DNA from 4 places in the Paracoccus sp. TRP genome. Region 4 is predicted to be linked to each of the others. Evidence: riboswitches for the same ligand, from Rfam matches in the RefSeq annotation. Region 4 holds a riboswitch; each other region holds the start of a gene.
The links. A riboswitch is a leader RNA that binds a small molecule or an ion and turns the genes downstream of it on or off. The one in region 4 is predicted to bind cobalamin.
Positions count from the first base shown of each region.

Region 1 (5,386 bases), on a different contig from region 4:
GAAGGTCGAGATCACCGGCAAGCTGCGCCCCGGTGTGACCGCCAAGGACATTACGCTGTCGATCATCGGCCACACCGGCACGGCTGGTGGCACCGGCTATGTCATCGAATATTGCGGCGAAGCGATCCGCGACCTGTCGATGGAAGGCCGGATGACCGTCTGCAACATGGCGATCGAAGGTGGCGCCCGCGCCGGCCTGATCGCCCCTGACGAAAAGACCTTTGAATACGTCAAGGGCCGCCCGCACGCGCCGAAAGGCGCCGCGTGGGAGGCCGCGCTAGCCTGGTGGAAAACCCTGTATTCCGACGAAGGCGCGCATTGGGACAAAGTCATCACCATCCGCGCCGAGGACATCGCCCCGGTCGTGACCTGGGGCACCTCGCCCGAGGACGTTCTGCCGATCTCCGCCAACGTCCCCGCGCCCGAGGATTTCGAAGGCGGCAAGGTCGAGGCCGTGCGCCGCAGCCTTGACTACATGGGTCTGAAACCGGGCACCCCGCTGAACGAAATCAAGATCGACGCGGTCTTTATCGGGTCCTGCACCAATGGCCGGATCGAGGATCTGCGCGCCGCGGCCTCGATCCTCAGGGGACAGAAACTGGCGCCGGGTGTGCGCGGCATGGTCGTGCCCGGCTCGGGTCTGGTGCGGATGCAGGCTGAGGAAGAGGGGCTGGACAAGATTTTTATCGACGCCGGCTTTGAATGGCGTCTGGCCGGCTGTTCGATGTGTCTGGGCATGAACCCCGACCAGCTTGCCCCCGGCGAACGCTGCGCCGCGACCTCGAACCGCAACTTTGAGGGCCGCATGGGCCGTGGTGGCCGCACCCACCTGATGTCGCCGGTCATGGCGGCAGCGGCGGGCATTCGCGGTCATCTGACCGATGTGCGCGAGTTTCTGACCGAGACGGTCTGATCGCTTGGGCGGGGTCCTTAGCGGCCCCGCCGCAACAGCATCAGCGCGTTAAGGGCAATCAGCACAAGCCCCGCGTTTTCGAGCCAGAAATTGAACTTGATGTCCGCAAAATCGGCACTGATCAGCCTGTCCACATGATGAAAGCCAGCCGCGCGCACCAGCACAAAGCAGCACAGCACCGCCAGACCCAGCAGGGCCAGGCGGTTGTGGCTCATGTGTCCGCGCAAGGCTTTCGTCGCCCAGATCAGCGCCAGAACGGCCCCCAGAACCAGCCCGGCGATAAAGGCCAGCTGCACGATATAGCGGCTGTCATACCAGCCCTGCGCCCGCGCCACGCACCGCCCCGCAGCGGTCAGCGCAGTTTGCAGATCCAGCTGTTTGTTCAGGGCCAGAAAGGCCATCAACCCGGCAATGACCAGCCACAATTTGCGTGCGGCACCCGCCGGACGACGGCGCAGTACCAGCACCGCCAGCCACAGGCAGACAAGATAGGACAGAACCGTCAGCCAACCGGCGAACCCGGGGTCCCCGATCTTTGGGGTCCAGTCGCGGGCGATGCAGGCACGCAGGTCGTGAAAGCTCGAAAATCCAAAAAACATCTGAAGGACCCGTTTCGTCGTGGTGCTATGCGCCCAGCCGGCTTGGGTTAACGGGGACGCACTCCCCCAGTCAATTCGCGAGGATCAACACATGGACAAGTTCACCACCCTGACCGGCATCGCGGCCCCCATGCCGCTGGTCAATATCGACACCGACATGATCATCCCCAAACAGTTCCTCAAGACGATCCATCGTTCGGGTCTGGGCAAGAACCTGTTTGACGAGATGCGCTACAATCCCGACGGCACCGAGATCGCCGATTTCGTGCTGAACCAGCCCGCCTATCGCAGCGCGGAAATCATCGTCGCCGGGGATAACTTTGGCTGCGGCTCGTCGCGCGAGCATGCGCCCTGGGCACTGCTGGACTTTGGCATCCGCGCGGTCATCTCGACCAGCTTTGCCGACATCTTTTACAATAACTGCTTCAAGAACGGCATCCTGCCCATCGTCATGCCGCAAGAGGCGGTGGACGTGCTGATGGAGGACGCCCGCAAAGGCGCCAACGCCCGCATGACCATCGACCTTGAAAACCAGACCGTCACCACTTCGGACGGGCAAAGCTTTGGCTTCGACATCGACCCCTTCCGCAAACATTGCCTGCTGAACGGGCTGGACGATATCGGCCTGACCATGGAAAAGTCCGCGTCGATCGACACGTTCGAGGCGCAGATGCAACAGAGCCGGCCTTGGGTCTGAATGCTTTCGCCGGGCTGGCGCTGATCCTCGCGCTGGCCCAGGGCACTCTGGCAGAGCCTTTGCGGATCGCCACCTATAGCCCCGGCCTGTCACGCGACGGGCCGGGGTTATTGCTGCGCGATCTGACCCGCAAGGACAGCCAGATTGACGCCGTAATCCGCGTCATCGCCGGGACACGGCCCGATATCCTTTTGCTGACCGATTTCGACTGGGACTACGACAGCAAGGCGTTGGATGCATTTGCCGCAAGGCTGGCCAAGGCGGGGCTGGATTATCCCCACCGTTTTGCAGCACGCCCAAATTCCGGCATGGCGACCGGGCTGGATCTGAACGCCGACGGACGGCTTGGCACAGCAGATGATGCGCAGGGGTTTGGCAATTTCACCGGTCAGGGCGGTATGGCGATCCTGTCACGCCACCCGATAGGCTCAGTCCGGGATTACAGTGGTTTCCTGTGGCGCGATCTGCCCGGCAACCTGATGCCGCCCCTGCCGCCCGAGGTCGAGGCGGCGCGGCGCCTGTCCTCGACCGCGCATTGGGATGCTGAAATCACCATTGCGGGTCAGCCGCTGCACCTGCTGGCTATGTCAGCAACCCCTCCGGTCTTTGACGGCCCCGAAGATTTGAACGGGCGGCGCAATCACGACGAACTGGCCTTCTGGCTGCACCATCTGCCCAAAGGTCCCTTCGTGCTTGCCGGAAATCTGAACCTTGATCCGATGGACGGCGACGGCCGACCCGAGGCTTTGGCCCGGATCATGGCCCATGTCACCGACCCCCTGCCCCGCAGCACCGGAGGGACGGCGGCCAGGGGGGGCGTGAACGACAACCATAAGGGCGACCCCGCGCTGGATACCGGCGACTGGCGCGACGACCGTCCGCCGGGCAACCTGCGCGTCGATTACGTCCTGCCCGCCAAGGGGTTAGAGGTGCTGGGCTCTGGCGTCTTCTGGCCTGCCGAGGGGCCACTGGCCGAGGCCGCGCTGAAAGCCTCGGCGCATCGGCTGGTCTGGGTCGATGTGGATTGGCCACCCGCGCCCTGACCGGCCTGCGACGAGACGGCACCCGATTCCGCTTGCCGCCGGCGCGATCTCGCAGCTAACATGCCCACGTATCGGTGCCCCTTGATCGGGGCCCAAAAGGGAATGCGGTGCGGCCCGGAACATCCGGTGCCAAATCCGCAGCCGCCCCCGCGACTGTGAGCGGAGAGCGGACGCCCATCACGCCACTGGCCCGTCATGGCCGGGAAGGCGGGCGTCAGCTGTGACCCGCAAGCCAGGAGACCTGCCGGTGCATGAAACCGTAACGTCGTCGGGTTGGACGACTACAGGAAAGGGTCAAGAATGACCGCAAAGACCATGACGACCAGCAGCGCCGCAGGCGCGCGCTCGGTCCTGCTTCCCGCCATTGCAGCGTTTGCCATCGGCTTTGGGCTGATCTTTGTGTCGGGGCTGGTGCAGGCCGAAACCCTGCATGATGCCGCGCATGACACGCGTCACGCAGTCGGCTTCCCCTGCCACTGAGATGTTTTCGCGCATAGTGACCAGCGGATTGATCGCTGGCGCTGCAGCAGGGCTGATTGCCGCCCTGTTGCAGCTTTGGTTCGTGCAGCCGGTTCTGCTGCATGCCGAACTGTATGAATCGGGCCAACTGACCCATTTCGGGGCCGAGACCGTCAGCGCCCATCAGGACCTCGGTCCGTTTGAATGGAGCCGCAACATGCTGTCGGTTCTATTCACCATGATGGTCTATGCAGGCTACGGGCTGATGCTGGTGGCACTGATGGCGGTGACCGAGGTGCAGGGAAATACGGTATCAGCCCGGCAGGGGCTGCTGTGGGGGCTTGCAGGTTTTGTCACCATGCAGCTTGCCCCGGCCTTTGGCCTTGCACCCGAGGTGCCGGGCGTTGCCGCCGCTGATGTGCAGCTTCGCGCAATCTGGTGGCTTGGCACGGCGGTTGCGACCGGGCTTGCCCTGTGGCTGATCGTCTTTGGCAAAGGCTGGGCGGCATGGGGCGCGGCAATCATCCTGATCATCGCGCCGCATCTGATCGGAGCACCGCAGCCCGACAGTTACGCCGGCCCCGTCCCGCCCGAACTGGCAGCCGAATTCGCCGGCCGCTCGCTAGGCGTAGGCGCCATGGCATGGACCCTGCTTGGGCTGCTTTCGGGCTGGCTCTGGCAGCGCGAGGCGCAGGGCGCCCCAGTGCCACAGGCGGCCTGATCGGGAATGAAGCATTCGCAGCCGGGCGGCCATCGTCCGGCTGTTCCTATGAACAAGGATAGTGACATGGATCGCTCGATCCCGATGCTGCTGATCGGTCTGATCTTCGGCGGCGGCATGGGCTTTGTCATCGCCGCCGCGAATGGCGTCACGCTGGACGGCCACGACCACGGTGCCAATGGCCATGGCGCACAGACCGGGACGCATCACCACGGCACGGCCATCGACCTGCCCGCTGGCAGCGCAACTGCCTCGGCACGGCTTGAACCCGACAGCGTCAACGGCTGGAACCTGTTCGTGCAGGCGCAGGGCTTTTGCTTTGCACCCGAACATGCAGGTCTGGCCCACCGCGCGGGTGAAGGTCACGCCCATCTTTACCTGAACGGCACCAAGATCGCCCGTCTTTATGGCCCCGCCCATCACCTTGGGTCGCTGGCGCCCGGCGATCAGCTGCGGGTCGAACTGAATGCCAACGATCACAGCCCCCTGACCGTCGGCGGCCAGCCGCTTGCTATCGAACTGACAGTCCCCGAACGCCCGGTCGCCATCCGCGCCGGGGCCGAGGGCCTGCCCGACAACGCAATCTGCGCTACACCGTGATGGAGTTCGGCCCCGAAGATCGCGCCACGCTGGACCGCATCCTGCGCTGGCGCCGCGATATACGCCATTTCCGCCCCGATCCTGTGCCCGAACCCCTGCTGGATGAGCTGCGTGCCGCGATGGAGCTTGCGCCATCCGTCGGCAACTCTCGTCCCTGGCGGGTGGTTCGCGTCGAAACCCCGGCTCTGCGCGACCGGATCCGGGCCGAGTTCCAACGCTGCAATACCGAGGCCGCCAGCCACTATAGGGGCCAGCAGCGACAGGAATATGATGCATTGAAACTGGCAGGTCTTGATCGCGCACCGGTGTGGCTGGCCGTCTTCACCCGTCTCGACCCCTCTGAGGGGCACGGCC
Region 1 is NZ_AEPN01000004.1:144,962-150,347, forward strand. Features, by position in the region: gene leuC (3-isopropylmalate dehydratase large subunit) at 1-913, shown strand, start outside; gene PARACOCCUSGL_RS0104180 (hypothetical protein) at 931-1,512, opposite strand; gene leuD (3-isopropylmalate dehydratase small subunit) at 1,604-2,209, shown strand; gene PARACOCCUSGL_RS0104190 (endonuclease/exonuclease/phosphatase family protein) at 2,200-3,252, shown strand; cobalamin riboswitch at 3,308-3,516, shown strand; gene PARACOCCUSGL_RS0104195 (CbtB domain-containing protein) at 3,553-3,732, shown strand; gene PARACOCCUSGL_RS0104200 (CbtA family protein) at 3,734-4,432, shown strand; gene PARACOCCUSGL_RS0104205 (hypothetical protein) at 4,499-5,032, shown strand; gene bluB (5,6-dimethylbenzimidazole synthase) at 5,032-5,386, shown strand, end outside.
Region 1: another riboswitch for cobalamin. It lies ahead of PARACOCCUSGL_RS0104195 (CbtB domain-containing protein); the one in region 4 lies ahead of nrdH (glutaredoxin-like protein NrdH).

Region 2 (5,386 bases), on a different contig from region 4:
AGCAGGTCTTGCAACGGACCGCATCAGCGTGGTCGAGATCGTAGCCAAACCGCCGCCATTGCCCGCACCGCCGGACAGCGACGCCCGCTTCTCGACCAGCATTCGGCGGCTCTGTGGCCTATCCCCGGCAAGCCTTTGTGCGGTAATTGGCACTGAACCGCCGCTGGCGCGGAAATGCTCCTGATCGGCCCTGCCCGTCAGGTCATGCGTGATGCTGTATCACGATCATGGTGAAAGGCGGGCTCAGAACCTCGCTACAGCGAACACATGTTGTCCGCCGCATGGAAGCTCCGATGGCGATCTCTGTTTTGTCCGGGAGCAAGCGGCGCTCCCCCTGATCCGCAGATCCGGCGGCATTTTCCCGAGGCAAGTCTCTTGTCGTTCCATTTTGGTAATGTAATAACATTACTAAACTGAGTCCGTCGCCAGCGATGCTCCGGTCCCGCCCCGGAACTGCAGTTTTCTGCAGCCGGTCCCTGCTGCCCTGCAGGGACCAGCGGAAACCGGGCAAGCTAACCGCAACCCATTCCGAACGACCAAGGAGGCTAATCATGCTCAGACAATTTGCGGGTGCCAGCGCCCTGACCCTGATCCTTGCTGGTACCGGCATTGCCCATGACCACAAGGATGACACCGTTTACCGTGTCTTTGTGGGCGATCATGAGAAAGGGCAGATCACCGCCTTTGACCTGTCCAAGCCCGCGCATCGCTGGACTTTCCAGACCACTGGACAGGTCAAGCTTTATCCGGTCGCGGGCGGTGCGGTGGTCGCCGCAGTCCAGTCCGAGGCCGATACCGTGCAATTCATCCGCAGCGGTATCTCACTGCACGATCATGGCGATCATCAGGACCTTGAGGTCAAAGAACCCGCAGCCATCGACCTGCACCTGTCGGGACCCCGGCCCTTTCACCTTGTCGCGCACGACGGCAAGGTGGTGCTGAATTATGACAAGGGCAGCTATGCCGAGATTCTCGACAGCGCCGCGCTGGCCGCGGGCAAGGTCGAGCCGGTGAAGTTCCCACAGGCCCGCGCCCATCATGGCTTTGTCACGCCACTGGGAAAAAGCTGGCTTTCGACCGTCGCCTCGGACGAACCGGTCGAGGGCGATGCCTCGGTACCGCGTCTGGGCCTGCAAGCCTTTGACGCCAAAGGCAACCCCACGGGCAATCTGGCCACCTGCACCGCCATCCATGGCGAGGCTTTCTCGGGCGCCTATCTGGCCGCCGGTTGCAAAGAGGGCGTGCTGACCGTCAAGGCGGGTGATCAGGGGCCGGAATACAGGCTTTTGCCCTATCCCGAGGATCTGCCCAAAGATGTGACCACCGGGACCCTGCTTGGCTCATCCGGGATGCAGATCTTTCTGGGCAATTTCGGACCCAAGGGCCTGGTTGTCATCGACCCCGAAGAGGCCCCGCATTATCGCTATATCGACCTGCCGTTCCGCCGGGTGGATTTCGCGCTAGACCCAGCCAGCCCCGCGACAGGCTATGTCCTGACCGAAGATGGCAGCCTGCATCGTGTGAACCTGCTTGACGCCGCTCTCAGCGACAGCACCAAGGTCACCGCGCCATATTCGATGGACGGCCACTGGAACGATCCGCGCCCGCGCATTGCCGTCGCCGGGGACGAGATCGTGCTGAGCGACCCGAATGCCGGGCTGATCCGGCGCATCTCGACCAAGGATTTCAGCGAGGTCGGCACCGTACCGGTCGAAGGCAGGCCATATAACATTGCCGTGGTCGGCGGCAGTGGCGTAACCCACTGATATAACAGCTGATCCGCTTTCATGACCTGACAATTTCAGATGCGCCGGCCGGGCTCTATGTGACGCGCATCATGCGAGGGCCGGAAAGGCCACGACAGGATACACCACTCCCCCATCCTGACGCGGTTTTCCTTGGCCCTTCCCGGCCTGTGGGGGCAGTCCCTGCCATGGAAGCCAGATTTACCTTGTTCATCCGCAATTTGGCGGGTAGTTGCCCGGTGTCGGTTTCCATATGGAATTGAAAGGGAATCCGCCACCGGACCTGTCCGGTGAACCGGAACTGCCCCCGCAACTGTAGGCGGCGAGGACATCCACGAAAATGCCACTGTGGCCATGCGCCACGGGAAGGCCGTGGAAAGCCCCGCGACCCGCCAGTCAGGAGACCTGCCGACACCCGTTTCAACGCAGCCCGGGCGGGGTGTCCGGGGAGGTGTTCGATGAATTTGCCCAAAGGGTGCCTTGCCGCGCCCGTCCCAGCCAGCATCAGGCCCTGCCGCAAGGCAAGGGCGCTTGTCAGTTTTTGGGCCGCTCCTCTCCTCCCGTCCCTGGCTGCCCTCACAACCGGAGACAATTCATGTTTGCCCGCACACTGACTGCCGCGCTGCTTGGCGCGGCCACCATGATCCTTGCCACCCTGCCCGCAGGCGCACAGACCCAATATCCGCTGAGGCTGCAAAACTGCGGCGTCGATCTGACCATCAGCCATGCACCTGACAGCGTGGTCAGTGTCGGACAGGCCGCGACCGAGATCCTTTATTCGCTGGGGCTGGCCGACAAGGTCCAGGGCACTGCCGTCTGGTTCAGCGAGGTCCTGCCCGAATACCGCGAGGTGAATGCCTCGATCGAGCGGCTGGCCGACAACGATCCGAGCTTTGAATCGGTGGTGGCGAAAAAGCCCGGCCTGGTCACTGTGCAATACGAATGGCACATCGGTCCTCAAGGAATCGTCGCCACGCGTGAGCAATTTGCCGATGTCGGCATCCCGACCTATGTGCTGCCCGCGGACTGCTGGAACAAAGACAACAGCAGCGGCTCGGACGGGACCCGCAATGCCATGTTCCAGATGGAATCCGTTCATGCCGGCGTTCTTGAACTGGCACAGATTTTTGACGTGCCGGAACGGGGTGAGGCACTGGTCGCCGATCTGAAGGCGCGCGAGGCGGCGGCAGTTGAAAACGCCCGGTCGCTGAACCTGAAAGATGCCTCGGCCGTGTTCTGGTTCTCGTCGGCCGAGATGGACGTTGATCCCTATGTCGCGGGCCGCAAGGGACCACCCGCCTATATGATGGAAAAACTGGGGCTGAAGAACGTCATCGAAAGCGATGAGGAATGGCCGACCGTCAGCTGGGAGACCATCGCCCGCGCCAATCCTTCGGTCATCGTCATCGCCCGGATGGACCGTCGCCGGTTCGAGGCTGACGATTACGAACGGAAGATCGAGTTCCTGAAGTCCGACCCGGTAACCAGCCAGATGGAGGCGGTTCGCAATGACCGGATCGTGGTGCTTGACGCCCATTCGATGGACCCCTCGATCCGCAATGTCTCGGCGCTTGAAACACTGGCCGGGGCGCTGCCGGCCTTTAACCTCGAATGACGGTCGCGACGGTCCGCAGCTATCGCCCGCGCGCGCCCGCGTGGCGATGGATCTTGGCAGGCAGCCTTTTGACGGTGGCGATCCTTGCCGGGGTTATCATCGGCGAAATGCCCCTGCCGCCTGATACCGTGCTGGCGGTGCTGGCCAACAAGCTGTTTGGTGCCGGATATCCGGTGGACTCGATCAATGCGGCGATCATCTGGAATTATCGCATGCCGCGCACTTTGGTCGCGGCTGCCTGCGGCGCGGGACTGGCGCTGTCCGGGGTGGTTTTGCAGGCGCTGATCCGCAACGCGCTGGCTGACCCCTATCTGCTGGGGGTATCAGCAGGGGCGTCGACCGGCGCGGTCGCGGTGACGATCCTTGGCCTTGGCGGCGGCGCGCTGGGCCTGTCATCGGGCGCTTTTGCCGGGGCGCTGTTGGCCTTTGGCCTGGTCGCGGCGCTGGCGCGAGCTGCCGGAGGCGGCCCCGCCCAGCTGGTATTGGCGGGGATCGCGGGTTCGCAGCTGTTCAACGCGCTGACCAGCTTTTTCATCGCCAGGTCGGCCAATGCCGAACAGGCAAGGGGCATCATGTTCTGGCTGCTCGGCAATCTGTCGGGCGTGCGCTGGCCGGATGTGTCGCTGGCGGCTCCGGCAGCCCTGATCGGCTTTCTGGCCTGCCTTTGGCATGTAAGGGCGCTGGATGCCTTTTCCTTTGGTGCGCAATCGGCAGCGGCACTGGGCATTTCCCTGCGCCGGGTGCAGGGGATGCTGATCGGCACGACCACGCTGATGACCGCGACCATGGTCAGCCTTGTCGGCTCGATCGGTTTCGTCGGGCTGGTCGTGCCCCATGCCATGCGCTTTGCCGTCGGCCCCCGGCATGGCCGGCTGGTGCCATGGTCGGCGCTTGCAGGCGCGGTCTTTCTGATCGCGGCCGACATTGTGTCACGCATACTGATCCCCGGTCAGGTGGTAGCCATCGGCGTGGTAACTGCGCTGGTCGGTGCACCGGGCTTTGCCCTGATCCTGATCCGCAGCCGGGGCCGGACATGAGACTGAGGACCGCCAATCTGGGCTGGAGGGCCGGTACCCGTCCCATTGTCGAGGGTGTGACGCTGGAAATCGCGCCGGGCGAGACCTTTGGCCTGATCGGGCCGAACGGCTCGGGCAAATCCACGCTGCTGCGGCTGATTGCCGGGCTGTTGCCCCCCTCAGCCGGAAGGGTGTGGCTGGGTGAGACCCCGCTTGCCAGCCTGTCCCGGCGCGAGGTCGCGCGCCGGATCGCCTTTGTCGAACAACAGGCCGAAACGACCGAGGCACTTACCGTCCGCGACGCGGTCGGGCTGGGTCGAACACCATGGCTGTCAGCACTGTCCCCCTTTGGCGCGGGCGATGCGGCCATCGTTGAGCATGCGCTATGTGCGGTTGGAATGGAGCATATGGCCGGGGCGCAATGGCAAACCCTTTCAGGCGGAGAGCGCCAGCGTGTCCATATCGCCCGCGCTCTGGCCCAGCGCCCACGCCTGCTGCTTCTGGACGAACCGACAAACCATCTGGACATCCATCACCAGCTTGCACTGCTGCGGCTGGTCCACCGCCTGCCAGTAACCGTGGTTCTGGCGCTGCATGACCTTAATCAGGCATTGGGCTGTGACCGTATCGGCGTCATGGCCCAGGGCCGGCTGATCGCCTGCGGTCCGCCCGCCAAAGTCCTGACCCCTGAACAGCTGGCCAAAACCTTTCGCGTTGGCGCGACAGCTTTGACCGATCCTGTCGACGACACCGTCCTTTTCCGTTTCCGCTGTCTTGAGGAGTGACTGATGAAATCCGCCCTTCTTGCCTTCATGCTGCTGGGCACACCCGTCCTTGCCGAAACCCATGAGGTGCGGATGTTCAACCGTTCGGACCGGGGCGTGATGGTCTATGAGCCATCGTTTCTGCGGATTGCGCCGGGCGACACGGTACGCTTTGTCCCGACCCAGCCTGGCCATAATGCCGCGTCCATCGACGGGATGATCCCCGAAGGGGCCAAGCCTTTCAAA
Region 2 is NZ_AEPN01000021.1:6,208-11,593, forward strand. Features, by position in the region: gene PARACOCCUSGL_RS0112220 (metallochaperone AztD) at 552-1,766, shown strand; cobalamin riboswitch at 1,972-2,173, shown strand; gene PARACOCCUSGL_RS0112225 (ABC transporter substrate-binding protein) at 2,341-3,360, shown strand; gene PARACOCCUSGL_RS0112230 (iron ABC transporter permease) at 3,357-4,397, shown strand; gene PARACOCCUSGL_RS0112235 (ABC transporter ATP-binding protein) at 4,394-5,161, shown strand; gene PARACOCCUSGL_RS0112240 (pseudoazurin) at 5,165-5,386, shown strand, end outside.
Region 2: another riboswitch for cobalamin. It lies ahead of PARACOCCUSGL_RS0112225 (ABC transporter substrate-binding protein); the one in region 4 lies ahead of nrdH (glutaredoxin-like protein NrdH).

Region 3 (5,386 bases), on a different contig from region 4:
GTGACGATAGGGGTTGTCATCCGGGCTTTCGCCACGAGTCGCCAGCGCCGCGGCCCCGGTCTCGAACAATTGCGCCAGACCGGGGAAAACGTCCCTAAACAACCCCGAGACCCGCAGCGTCACGTCAATTCGCGGCCGGCCCAGTTCGGCCAGCGTAAGGATATCGACCCCCGATACCCGGCCCGAGGCGGCGTCCCAGCGCGGGCGCAGCCCGGCCAGATGCAGCGCCATGGCAAATTCCTCGCCTGCCGTGCGCATGGTTGCGCTGCCCCACAGGTCCACGACCAGCCCACGCGGCCAGTCGCCATGATCCTGAAGATGGCGGCGCAGCAGCTCTTCGGCCAGCCTTACCCCCTGTGCATAGGCATTGCGCGAAGGCACGGCGCGGGGATCGACGGTAAAAAGATTGCGCCCCGTCGGCAGCACATCCTGCCGCCCGCGCGCCGGAGAGCCCGAGGGGCCGGACGCGACCCTTTGCCCCGAAAGGGCGCGGGCCAGCCCCTCACGCTCGGCCTTGCCACAGGCGCCAGAGCCATAGACATGCAGCCCGTCGCCAAAGCGGCTGTCCTTGAGATCGCAAAGGAAACGGTCGATCAGCGGGATCGCCTCGGCCGGGGCGGCGTCGGGGGGCAGGCCCAGATCCGCCTCGACCCCGGCGGCACGTGCCTCGTCTCGGATGGCAAGGATCAGCCGGTCGCGGCGGCGTGGGTCCAGCCCGTCGGCGGTGGAATATTCGTCAAGCAGCCGCTCAAGATGCGTCAGGCGCTCCGGCAGGGCGGCATCGACAAGGGGCGGCGGCAGATGGCCCAGCGTTACGGCTGAAAGCCGCCGTTTCGCCTGCGCCGCCTCGCCCGGATCGTTGGCGATGAAGGGATAGACGACGGGCAGATCGCCAAGCAGTGCCTCGGGCCAGCATTCATCTGACAGTGCCACCGATTTGCCCGGCAGCCACTCAAGCGTGCCATGTGCGCCCATGTGGATCAGCGCGTCCGCCTGTGTCCTGAGCCACAGGTAAAAGGCAACATATTCGTGGCATGGGGTGCGGGTCAGGTCGTGATAATCCTCGGCCCTTGTCGCGACCTCTCCGCGTTCGGGTTGCAGCGCGATCAGGTCGGCGCCATGGCGCAGGGCGGCAAAGTGAAAGCCATCAGCGGGAGGCGCGCCCCATGCGGCGGCAAGGTCGTCACGCAGACGCGCCGGCAGGCGGGCCAGCGTGGCAAGGTAATCCGCCTGCGGCCAGTGCAGACGGCCGGCCTTAAGCCTGCGGCCCAGATCGTCATGTGGAATGCCAAGCATCGCCCCGGCTGATGCAAGGGCGTCAAGCCCAACCGCATGGGCCAGCTGATAGATCTTGCCGGGATAGGTCGACAGCACCACTGCGCGGCGTTTTGCGGGCAGGTTCAGCCAAGCCCGCACCCGTGCCGCCGCCGCATTGATGCGCTGATCATCCGGGACGTGGATCATGCGAGAAAATTGCAGATCCGGGTCGCGCTCTTGCGCCTGTTTGAAGCTGATCGCGCCCAGAAAAATGCGGCCATCAACCTCGGGCAGGACCACGTGCATCGCCAGATCTGCGGCGGAAAGGCCGCGTTCTTCTGCGGCCCATAGCTCGCGCGGGGCAGTGGAAAGCGCCACCTGAAAGACCGGGCCGTCGGCCCCGTCAAAGGGCGTCGCGCCAGCATCGTCACGGGCAGAAAAGGCGGTCAGGTTTACCACCGCCGCAACCCCCGGCAGATGTGGCGCCAGCCATTCTGCAAAGCCCGGTGCCTTGAGCGAGGGCGCGAATACTCCGGTTGCGTCCAGTCCCGCGGCGCGCAGGGCGCGGATCATCGCATCGACTGGCGCCAGATCGGCAGAGGTCAGATAGCTGCGGTAAAAGCTGACGAGCAGCCCGGGCTTTGGCCGCTGAATAACGCCGTGATCGGGGTCGTAAAATCCGAACTCGGGGATCGCAGCCTCGCCCTGAACCGGCGCGGTGTGCAGGCCCGCAGCATGCGCCAGCTCTGCCAAGGCCATCTGCGCGGCGACCGCGCCGCCCTGATCGCATAGCGTGGTCAGCCGGCGCAGCACCGGCAACGGCAGCGTCGAATAACGGTCAAGCGTCGGGTCAGGCCGCCCGTCGGCGGGCAGAAAGGCCAGCGCGATACCCCGTCTGCGCGCCAGATCCTGAAGGCTGGCGACTCCATAGGACCAATAGGGTTCACCCCCGATCAGCCGCACCAGAATCGCCCGCGCCCCGGCAAGCGTCGTCTCGCAGTACTGATCGACCGAAACCGGGTGCCGCAGCGCCGATAGATTGCACAGCCGCAGCGAGGGCAGCCCCCCTGACGCACGGTGCCAGCCTGCAGCGAAAGCGCCGAGATCGCTGTCCGAATAGGACAGTGCGATCAGCTCGGCGGGGCTTTGGCCGGGGTCGGTCGGAACCTCGGTTTCTTCCAGCCCACGGCTTTCGCGAAAGACGACATGCATGGCTTATTCGGCGCTTATGCGGCCAGAACCGCCCTGATCGCGGCCTCGTCGATATCGTCATGCTCGGCAATGACGACGAGGCGCGAGTTGCGGGGGGCATCGCCCCAGGGCCGGTCGTATTGGTGGCGCACCCTTTCACCCACCGCCTGCACCAGCAACCGCATGGGCTTGCCCAGGACGGCGACATGGCCTTTGACCCGCAGGATGTTCTGTTCCCGCGCCAGCCGTTCGATGCGGGTGGCCAGATCAGCGGGGTCCGCGATCTCGGCCAGTTCGATCACCACCGAGTCGAAATCGTCATGCTCATGATCCTCGGCCCCGTCATGATGGCTGGGGCGGGCGGCAAGGTCATCCTCGGCCGCGGCATTGAGGCCCAGGATGACGCGCGGGTCGATCACCCCGTCAACCAGCGGCAGGATCGGCAGCTTGCGCGGGGCCTCGGCCTCGATGACCGCGCGGGCGGCGGCCAGCCCCTGTTCGCCCGCCAGATCAGCCTTGGAGAGCAGGACGATATCGGCACAGGCGATCTGGTCCTCGAACACCTCGGAAAGCGGCGTTTCGTGGTCAAGGCTGTCATCAGCGGCGCGCTGGGCCTCGACTGCCGCCACGTCGGGGGCAAAACGGCCTGCCGCAACCGCCTCGGCATCGGCCAGTGCAATCACCCCGTCCACGGTGATGCGCGAACGGATCGCCGGCCAGTCGAACGCCTTAAGCAGCGGTTTCGGCAGGGCAAGGCCCGAGGTCTCGATCAGGATGTGGTCGGGCCTGACCGGCATTGCCATCAGCCGTTCAAGCGTCGGGATGAAGTCATCGGCGACGGTGCAACAGATGCAGCCGTTCGACAGCTCCATGATGTTTTCGGCCGGGCAGTTTTCGTCTGCGCAGGATTTCAGGATCTCTCCGTCCACGCCCATTGTGCCGAATTCGTTGACCAGAACTGCCAGCCGCTTGCCCTGCGGGTTCTGCATCAGGTGGCGGATCAGCGTGGTCTTGCCGGCGCCCAGAAAGCCGGTGATGACAGTCACTGGGGTCTTGGTCAGGTCGGTCATGTGCTACCCAATCGGAGGAATGCGCGCGAGGCTGCGCTTGCGGAAAATCGTGACGCGTTCGCGCCAGGGGACGATGCCGTCAGATGCGTCGGCATAGGCGGCGGCGCCCTGCATGATCTCGGGGGCGTCATCAGCCGACATGCTGCCATAGACATAGGTCCACCGGCCCGGGCCCGACAGCGCGATCGCCGCGCCATTGGCGCAGGCCGACAGGCATTCGACGGGAACGATACGCACGCCTTGGGGCAGGGTCTCGGCGGTCAGCGCCTGCAGCAGACGCAGGCCGGGCACGGGCTCGCCGTCGGGGACGGGCAGGCCGGCGCGGCATGTGATGCAGACATGCAAGGTGACTGTCATGCGCCCTTCATCCGTTATGGCGGCAGGGCGCGGGGGCGCGACATATGCCCCAAGCCCCAGCAGGAACACCCCGTCCGCCGGTCAATCCTTTGCGCGGGCAGGTCTCCCGGCTTGCGGATTCGGGCCTGTGGGGCCCACGGTCGTCCCGCCTTCCCGGCTTTTGGCCAGTGGCTTATGGGCGACCTTTCCGGTCACGGTCGCGGGGGCGGCTGCTTCCAGGCGGTTGCCTGTCGCATTCCCTCTTAGCCTGTCGTAGGACAGGAACCAGCGCCCCTTGTCTGTGCGCGCCCGGTCCCGACTTGTCAAGCAAAGGAGTGCCCGATGCCGACCGAAGACAACCTTCGCCATGCCGAGAAGATGGCCAGGATCAAAGCTGCGCGTGACCGGATGATGGCTGGAAAGCAGGGCGAAAAGGGACTGATCATCGTCCATACCGGCAAGGGCAAGGGCAAGTCCTCGTCCGGGTTTGGCATGATCCTGCGCTGCATCGCCCATGAGATGCCCTGCGCCGTGGTGCAGTTCATCAAGGGCTCATGGGACACGGGCGAGCGTCGGGTTTTGACCGGACATTTCGGCGATCTGTGCCAGTTTTATGCCATGGGCGAGGGGTTTACCTGGGAAACGCAGGACCGTGAGCGTGACATCGCCGCCGCCCGCGCCGGCTGGGAAAAGGCCAAAGAGCTGATCCGCGATCCCCGTATCCGTATGGTACTGCTTGATGAGATCAACATCGCCCTGCGCTATGATTATCTGGATCTGGACGAGGTGCTGGTCTTTCTGCGCAGCAAAAACCAGCCGATGACCCATGTCGTGCTGACCGGGCGCAACGCCAGGCCGGAACTGATCGAGCTTGCCGATCTTGTAACAGAGATGGAACAGGTCAAGCATCCGTTCCGCGACGGTATCAAGGCCCAGCCGGGGGTAGAGTTCTAGGACGATGACCGAACCGCAGGACAAGCCAAAACTGCTTTCAGGCGGCAATCCGCAGATCCCAAAGGGATATGGCGAAGCCCCCGTTCGCGCCTATATCGACGCGCTGCCGGGATGGAAGCATCAGGTTGGCGAAAAGCTGGATCAGATCGTCACCCGCACCGTGCCGGGTGTGAAAAAGGCGGTAAAGTGGAATTCGCCTTTTTACGGGGTCGAGGAAGGGGTCTGGTTCCTCAGCTTTCACTGCATGACTAAATATATCAAAGTCGGCTTTTTTCGCGGCGCAGAGCTGGATCCGCTGCCGCCTGTCGCCTCGAAACAGCCCGACGTGCGCTATGTCCATATTCCCGAAGGCCCGTTCGACGAAAAGCAATTCGCCGATTGGGTGCTGCAGGCCAGCCGTCTGCCGGGGCTGAAGATGTAAGGCCCTAGCGCCGCTGCCATTCGGGGGCGGTATTTTCCTGCCAGCCCCTGCGATGCAGCAATGGCGTGTCATCCTCAAACTCAGGCCAGCCGAGGCAGAGAAGGGCCGAGAACTCCCATTCAGGCGACACCTGCAAAAGCGCGGTGATCCGCCGGGG
Region 3 is NZ_AEPN01000004.1:150,464-155,849, reverse strand. Features, by position in the region: gene cobN (cobaltochelatase subunit CobN) at 1-2,469, opposite strand, end outside; gene cobW (cobalamin biosynthesis protein CobW) at 2,484-3,518, opposite strand; gene PARACOCCUSGL_RS0104225 (DUF1636 domain-containing protein) at 3,522-3,875, opposite strand; cobalamin riboswitch at 3,954-4,159, opposite strand; gene cobO (cob(I)yrinic acid a,c-diamide adenosyltransferase) at 4,197-4,808, shown strand; gene PARACOCCUSGL_RS0104215 (DUF1801 domain-containing protein) at 4,813-5,229, shown strand; gene bluB (5,6-dimethylbenzimidazole synthase) at 5,234-5,386, opposite strand, start outside.
Region 3: another riboswitch for cobalamin. It lies ahead of PARACOCCUSGL_RS0104225 (DUF1636 domain-containing protein); the one in region 4 lies ahead of nrdH (glutaredoxin-like protein NrdH).

Region 4 (5,386 bases):
ACGGATCGCGTGATAGGCGATGGCGGCAAAATAGACACTGGTGAACTCGACCCCTTCCGGGCTGCCATAATGGATGTGTTCGCGTGCGAGATAGCCGTGCAGGTTCATCTGGCCAAGGCCGACGGCATGGGCTTCGTCATTGCCGCGCCGGATCGAGGGCACGGCATTGATCGCCGACATCTCTGACACTGCGGTCAGGGCCCGGATCGCTGCCTCGACGGTTGCGCCGAAATCCGGCCCGTCCATGGTCGCCGCGATATTGAGCGAGCCGAGGTTGCAGGAAATATCCGTGCCCAGATGACTGTAGCTAAGGTCCTCATTATATTCCGAGGCCTCATTAACCTGCAAAATCTCGCTGCACAGGTTCGACATGCTGATGCGGCCCGCGACGGGGTTGGCGCGGTTCACCGTGTCTTCGAACATGATGTAGGGATAGCCGCTTTCGAACTGAATCTCGGCCAGGGTCTGGAAAAAGGCCCGGGCGTTGATCTTTTTCTTGCGGATGCGTTTGTCGTCCACCATCTCGGCATATTTCTCGGACACCGGGATTTCCGAGAAGGGCACGCCATAGACCCGCTCAACGTCATGGGGCGAAAACAGGTACATGTCCTGATTACGCTTGGCGAGCTCAAAGGTCACATCTGGGATAACGACGCCAAGGCTCAGCGTCTTGATGCGGATCTTTTCGTCTGCGTTCTCGCGCTTGGTGTCCAGAAAGCGCATGATATCGGGGTGATGGGCGTGCAGATAGACCGCACCTGCACCCTGACGCGCGCCCAGCTGATTGGCATAGCTGAAGCTGTCCTCAAGCAGCTTCATCACCGGCACGACGCCAGAGGACTGGTTTTCGATCCCCTTGATCGGAGCACCCGACTCGCGCAGGTTCGTCAGCATCAGTGCGACCCCGCCGCCGCGCTTGCTGAGCTGCAGCGCCGAATTGATCGAGCGGCCGATCGATTCCATGTTGTCCTCGACCCGCAGCAGGAAGCACGAGATCAGCTCGCCCCGCGATTTTTTTCCGGCGTTAAGGAATGTCGGCGTTGCAGGCTGGAACCGGCCTGAAAGGATTTCCTCCATAAAGCGCATCGCCAGCACCTCATCGCCGCGCGCCAGTGCCAGCGCGACCATGACCACCCGGTCCTCGTAACGTTCCAGATAGCGCTGGCCGTCGCGGGTCTTCAGCGTGTAGCTGGTGTAGTATTTGAAGGCGCCAAGAAAGGTCGGAAAGCGGAATTTGCGGCGGAACGCGGCTTCCCAGATCCGGTGCAGGAACTCGCGCGGATACTGGTCAAGGACCTCGGCCTCGTAATAGCCCTCATCGACCAGATAGCCCAGCTTTTCGTCCAGAGAGTGAAAGAAGACGGTGTTCTGATTGACGTGCTGCAGGAAATACTGCCGCGCGGCCTTGCGGTCTGCGTCAAAGCGGATCTTTCCCTCGTCGTCATAGAGGTTCAGCATCGCGTTCAGCGCGTGATAGTCCAGTTCGGCCTTTACGCCATTGTCAAGCATTCCGTCCCCCAGAATTTCTTTAACCCCGCCCGGACGCGGGAAATGTCGATTTCGGTGCCGGCCAGTTCGAAACGGTAAAGAACCGGCACCTTGCATTTGTCAGAGATTACCCGGCCAGCCAGCGCATATGTCGCGCCGAAGTTGCGGTTGCCCGCAGCGATGACGCCGCGCAACAGCGCCCGGCGGCCGGGATCGTTGAGAAAGCGGATGACCTGTTTGGGTACCGCGCCGCGCCCCTCGCCATCGGCATAGGTCGGGCAGATCAGCACATAGGGGCGGGCAGGGGCCGGTATCTCGTCCTTGGGCGAAATCGGAATGCGCCCGGCAATCAGCCCAAGCTGGTCCACGAAACGCGCCGTGTTCCCCGAGCCTGATGAGAAATAGATCAGCCCGCCCATCGTGCTGGTCAGGACAGGCGGCCGATCATGTCCGGGCGGAATCCGGCCCAATGCGCATCACCAGCAATGACCACCGGGGCCTGACGATAGCCAAGAGAGGTCACAAGCTCCATTGCCGCCTCGTCCTCGGTCAGGTCGACCAGCTGATAGGCCAGGCCACGCGCGTCAAGCGCCCGGGTGGTGGCGGTGCATTGAACGCAGGCGGGTTTGGAATAAACGGTGATGGTCATGCCTCGGCTCCTTCAGTGTTGTCGGCAACAAGGGGCCGGGCCGATGGCGATGCCATCCGGTCCTGATCCAGCCCCGTGCCCGCCGCACGGTTACGTCATCTCGTGTCATGGCAGGTCTTCTGACTTGCGGGTCCCGGCTTGGCTGACCTTCCCGAAGCCAGGGCCTCAGTGGTGTTCCAGCGTCGCTCGCCGCTTACAGCTGCGGGGGCAGTGCCGGATTTTCACCGGCTTCCCTCTTCTTCGTCCGGCCGGGGCCGGATTCACCATGACCCCGTCAGTAAGCCATGAGAGTTTCGGGCCGTCAACTAGATATAGTGCAGGTTCCTAAGCTATCCACAGAGATGTAGTGTCCCTGTGGGTAATTGCCCGCATTCAGGATGTTAACGAAACCATTCTGTTCAAAAGCAAGAAACCGGGTTTTCCGGTGCCTGTCCTGGCCCATACCGACCCTGCAACAAGCATGGGAGAGGCAGAATGCTGCTCAAGGACAAGACTATTATTATCACCGGAGCCTCTAGTGGAATCGGCGCCGCCGCAGCGCAGATATTCGCGGCCGAGGGCGCGCGGCTGGTGATCTCGGCCCGGCGCGAAGACCGGCTTACCGATCTTGCTGCCCGAATCGATCAAGGTGCGGGTCGCATCGCGGTACTGGCGGGCGATGTTACGGCGCCGGGCCATGCCGAGGCGCTGGTCACGCTGGCGCAGGACCGGTTTGGCGGGCTTGATGGGGCTTTCAACAATGCCGGTCAGACCGGCTCGGGCGCCCGGGTGCATGAGATCGCTGATGCGGAATGGCAGCAACTGATTGCCACCAACCTGACTGCTGCATTTATGGCCGCGCGGGCGCAGGTCCCGGCGCTGTTGGCGCGGGGCGGGGGCGCACTGGTGTTTACCGGCAGTTTCATCGGCCATACTGCGGTACTGCCGGGCATGGGCAGCTATGCTGCGGCCAAGGCCGGGTTGATCGGATTGGTGCAGGCGCTGGCGGTGGATTATGGCCCGCAACGCATCCGCGCCAATGCCCTGCTGCCCGGTGGCACGCTGACCGAGATGGCAGGAGATGCCGCGACCAACCCCGAAACCGGAGGTTTCATCTCGGGCCTGCATGCCCTGAAGCGTATGGCTGAGCCCGCAGAGATCGCACGGGCGGCGCTGTTTCTGCTGTCTGACCATGCAAGCTTTATCACCGGCTCTGCAATGCTGGCCGATGGTGGCAATTCAATCTGTAAGGTCTAGCCCTTGAGGCTGCGCCACAGGCTCAGCGCCAGATCGGACAGATCGCCTAGCCGGGCAAGCACATGCTCACGCTCAAGCGCCGGGGCGTTCTCGGCGCGGTCGAGCCGTCTTAGCAAGCGCATCACCCGGCGCCTGTGGATGCCGGTCCACAACTGAACAGGATCGGCGATCAACCCGGCAAAGGTGGTTATGACCGAGGCCAGCATGGCCAGACCGATTCCGGTCAGTACCAGCTTTGCCGTCGACAGCTCGGCCGGAAAGGCCCAGTACCACATGCGGCCGGCCCAGCTTCCCAGTGCGAAATCCCGCACTGCCTGTGCCTGCGCCTGCAGATGCGCGATCGGCCCGGCAAGCGAGATGACCCCCGGTGTCGGGCGATGAAAAAGCACCAGCCCCGCAACCAGAACGATGAGCGATGTTGATATCTCAGCGACGGCGTTGCGGGTCTCGGCATAATCGGCCACTGCGCGGGCGATGCTTTCGGGCGGGGCCTTGGGGGCCAGATCCTTATCTGCAAGGTCGTCGATGAAATACGCAAGATCGGCCCGGATCTGCCGGGCAACATCGGATTTCAGGAATATCTGCCGCCCGGCCAGCCAGTCTGCTGCCTGCAACAGCCTTAACCGCCGCAGGATTGGTGCACCCAGCCGCACCAGCAGGAACAGTGGCGATAGCATGACGTTCACCGGCGCGCGCAACAGGTCCAGTCCAAGCGCATGGCAATGCAGCGCCAAGGTGCCGCGCAAGCCGTAGCGGTCGCGGACAAAACGGCGAACCTCTGTTTCGCGCCGGGTCATCGGGCGGGTGTCGGCGGGCTGCAACATGGCCCATATCTAGGGGCGGGCGCTGCTGCGCTCAATCCTCATGTCAGCGCAACCAACCCCAGCCCGAGCGCCGAGATGAACAGCCAGGCCACTGCGCCCAGCAACAGGGGTCGTATGCCTTTGGCGCGCAGCTTGCGCAGATCAGTCTCCAGCCCCATCGCGGCAAGTGCCATGGTCAGCAGAAAGGCGGTCAGGCCTGCGACTTCGGCATGCAGCGCCTCGGGAAGGGGCAGGGCGCTGTTCAGCACCACCACAGCTATAAATCCTAATACGAACCACGGCGTCGGGGCTTTGCCCGTGCCCTTGGCTCCCCGCCGACGGGCAAGCGCACCCAGCGTCAGGATCAGGGGGGCGAGCATGATGACGCGGCTAAGCTTGGCGACTGTGGCGGCCTGCCCGGCCTCGGCCCCGTGCTGGAAACCTGCGCCGACGACTTGTGCTACCTCATGGATGGTCGCCCCGACCCAGATGCCGTACGAGGTCGGCCCCATCGCCATCATCCCGCCAAGGATCGGCATCGCCAGCATCGACAGCGAGCCAAAAACCGTCACGCAGGCGATGGCATAGGCGACGTCCTCGTCCGTCCCACGCGTCACCGTATTGGTGGCGATTACCGCAGATGCACCGCAGACCGAGGTGCCGGCGGCGATCAGTTCGGCCAGCCGTGCCTCGACCCCCAACACGCGGCCCACCCAGCGGGTAAACACGAAAGTCACGGCCAGTGTCACGGCAATCACGGTAAGACCTGGCAGGCCGACAGCGCGCAGCTGCTCAAGCGTCAGTTGAAAGCCCAGCAGGACGATAGCCAGACGCAGGATACGGCGCAGCGAAAAACCGATCCCGGCGCGGGCAGCCTCGGGGGTGCCGGTCAGGTTCCCAATCGCCATTCCCAGCACCATCGCCACCACCAGAGGGCTAAGCGCCGCGATGCCCGACAGCTGCTGCACCGCTGTTGCGGCGACCGCGATCGCAAAGGTCAGTCCCAGCCCCGGCAAGACAGGGAATCGCCAGCCAGCAGCGGTGATCTGGTTTTGCGAACGCTGATCTGTCGAGGACATGTTCGTACCTTTCTATCTTTAAGGCGGAACATGGTCCCTGACTGCTGTTCAATCTATCGCATTATATTTGCCATATTGTTCGATAATTCTTATTAATCAAGCATGACCCTTGAGCAGCTTCGTATCTTTCT
Region 4 is NZ_AEPN01000018.1:37,941-43,326, reverse strand. Features, by position in the region: gene nrdE (class 1b ribonucleoside-diphosphate reductase subunit alpha) at 1-1,509, opposite strand, end outside; gene nrdI (class Ib ribonucleoside-diphosphate reductase assembly flavoprotein NrdI) at 1,491-1,907, opposite strand; gene nrdH (glutaredoxin-like protein NrdH) at 1,916-2,137, opposite strand; cobalamin riboswitch at 2,229-2,420, opposite strand; gene PARACOCCUSGL_RS0111150 (SDR family oxidoreductase) at 2,612-3,373, shown strand; gene PARACOCCUSGL_RS0111145 (DUF6635 family protein) at 3,370-4,197, opposite strand; gene PARACOCCUSGL_RS0111140 (YeiH family protein) at 4,236-5,255, opposite strand; gene PARACOCCUSGL_RS0111135 (LysR family transcriptional regulator) at 5,358-5,386, shown strand, end outside.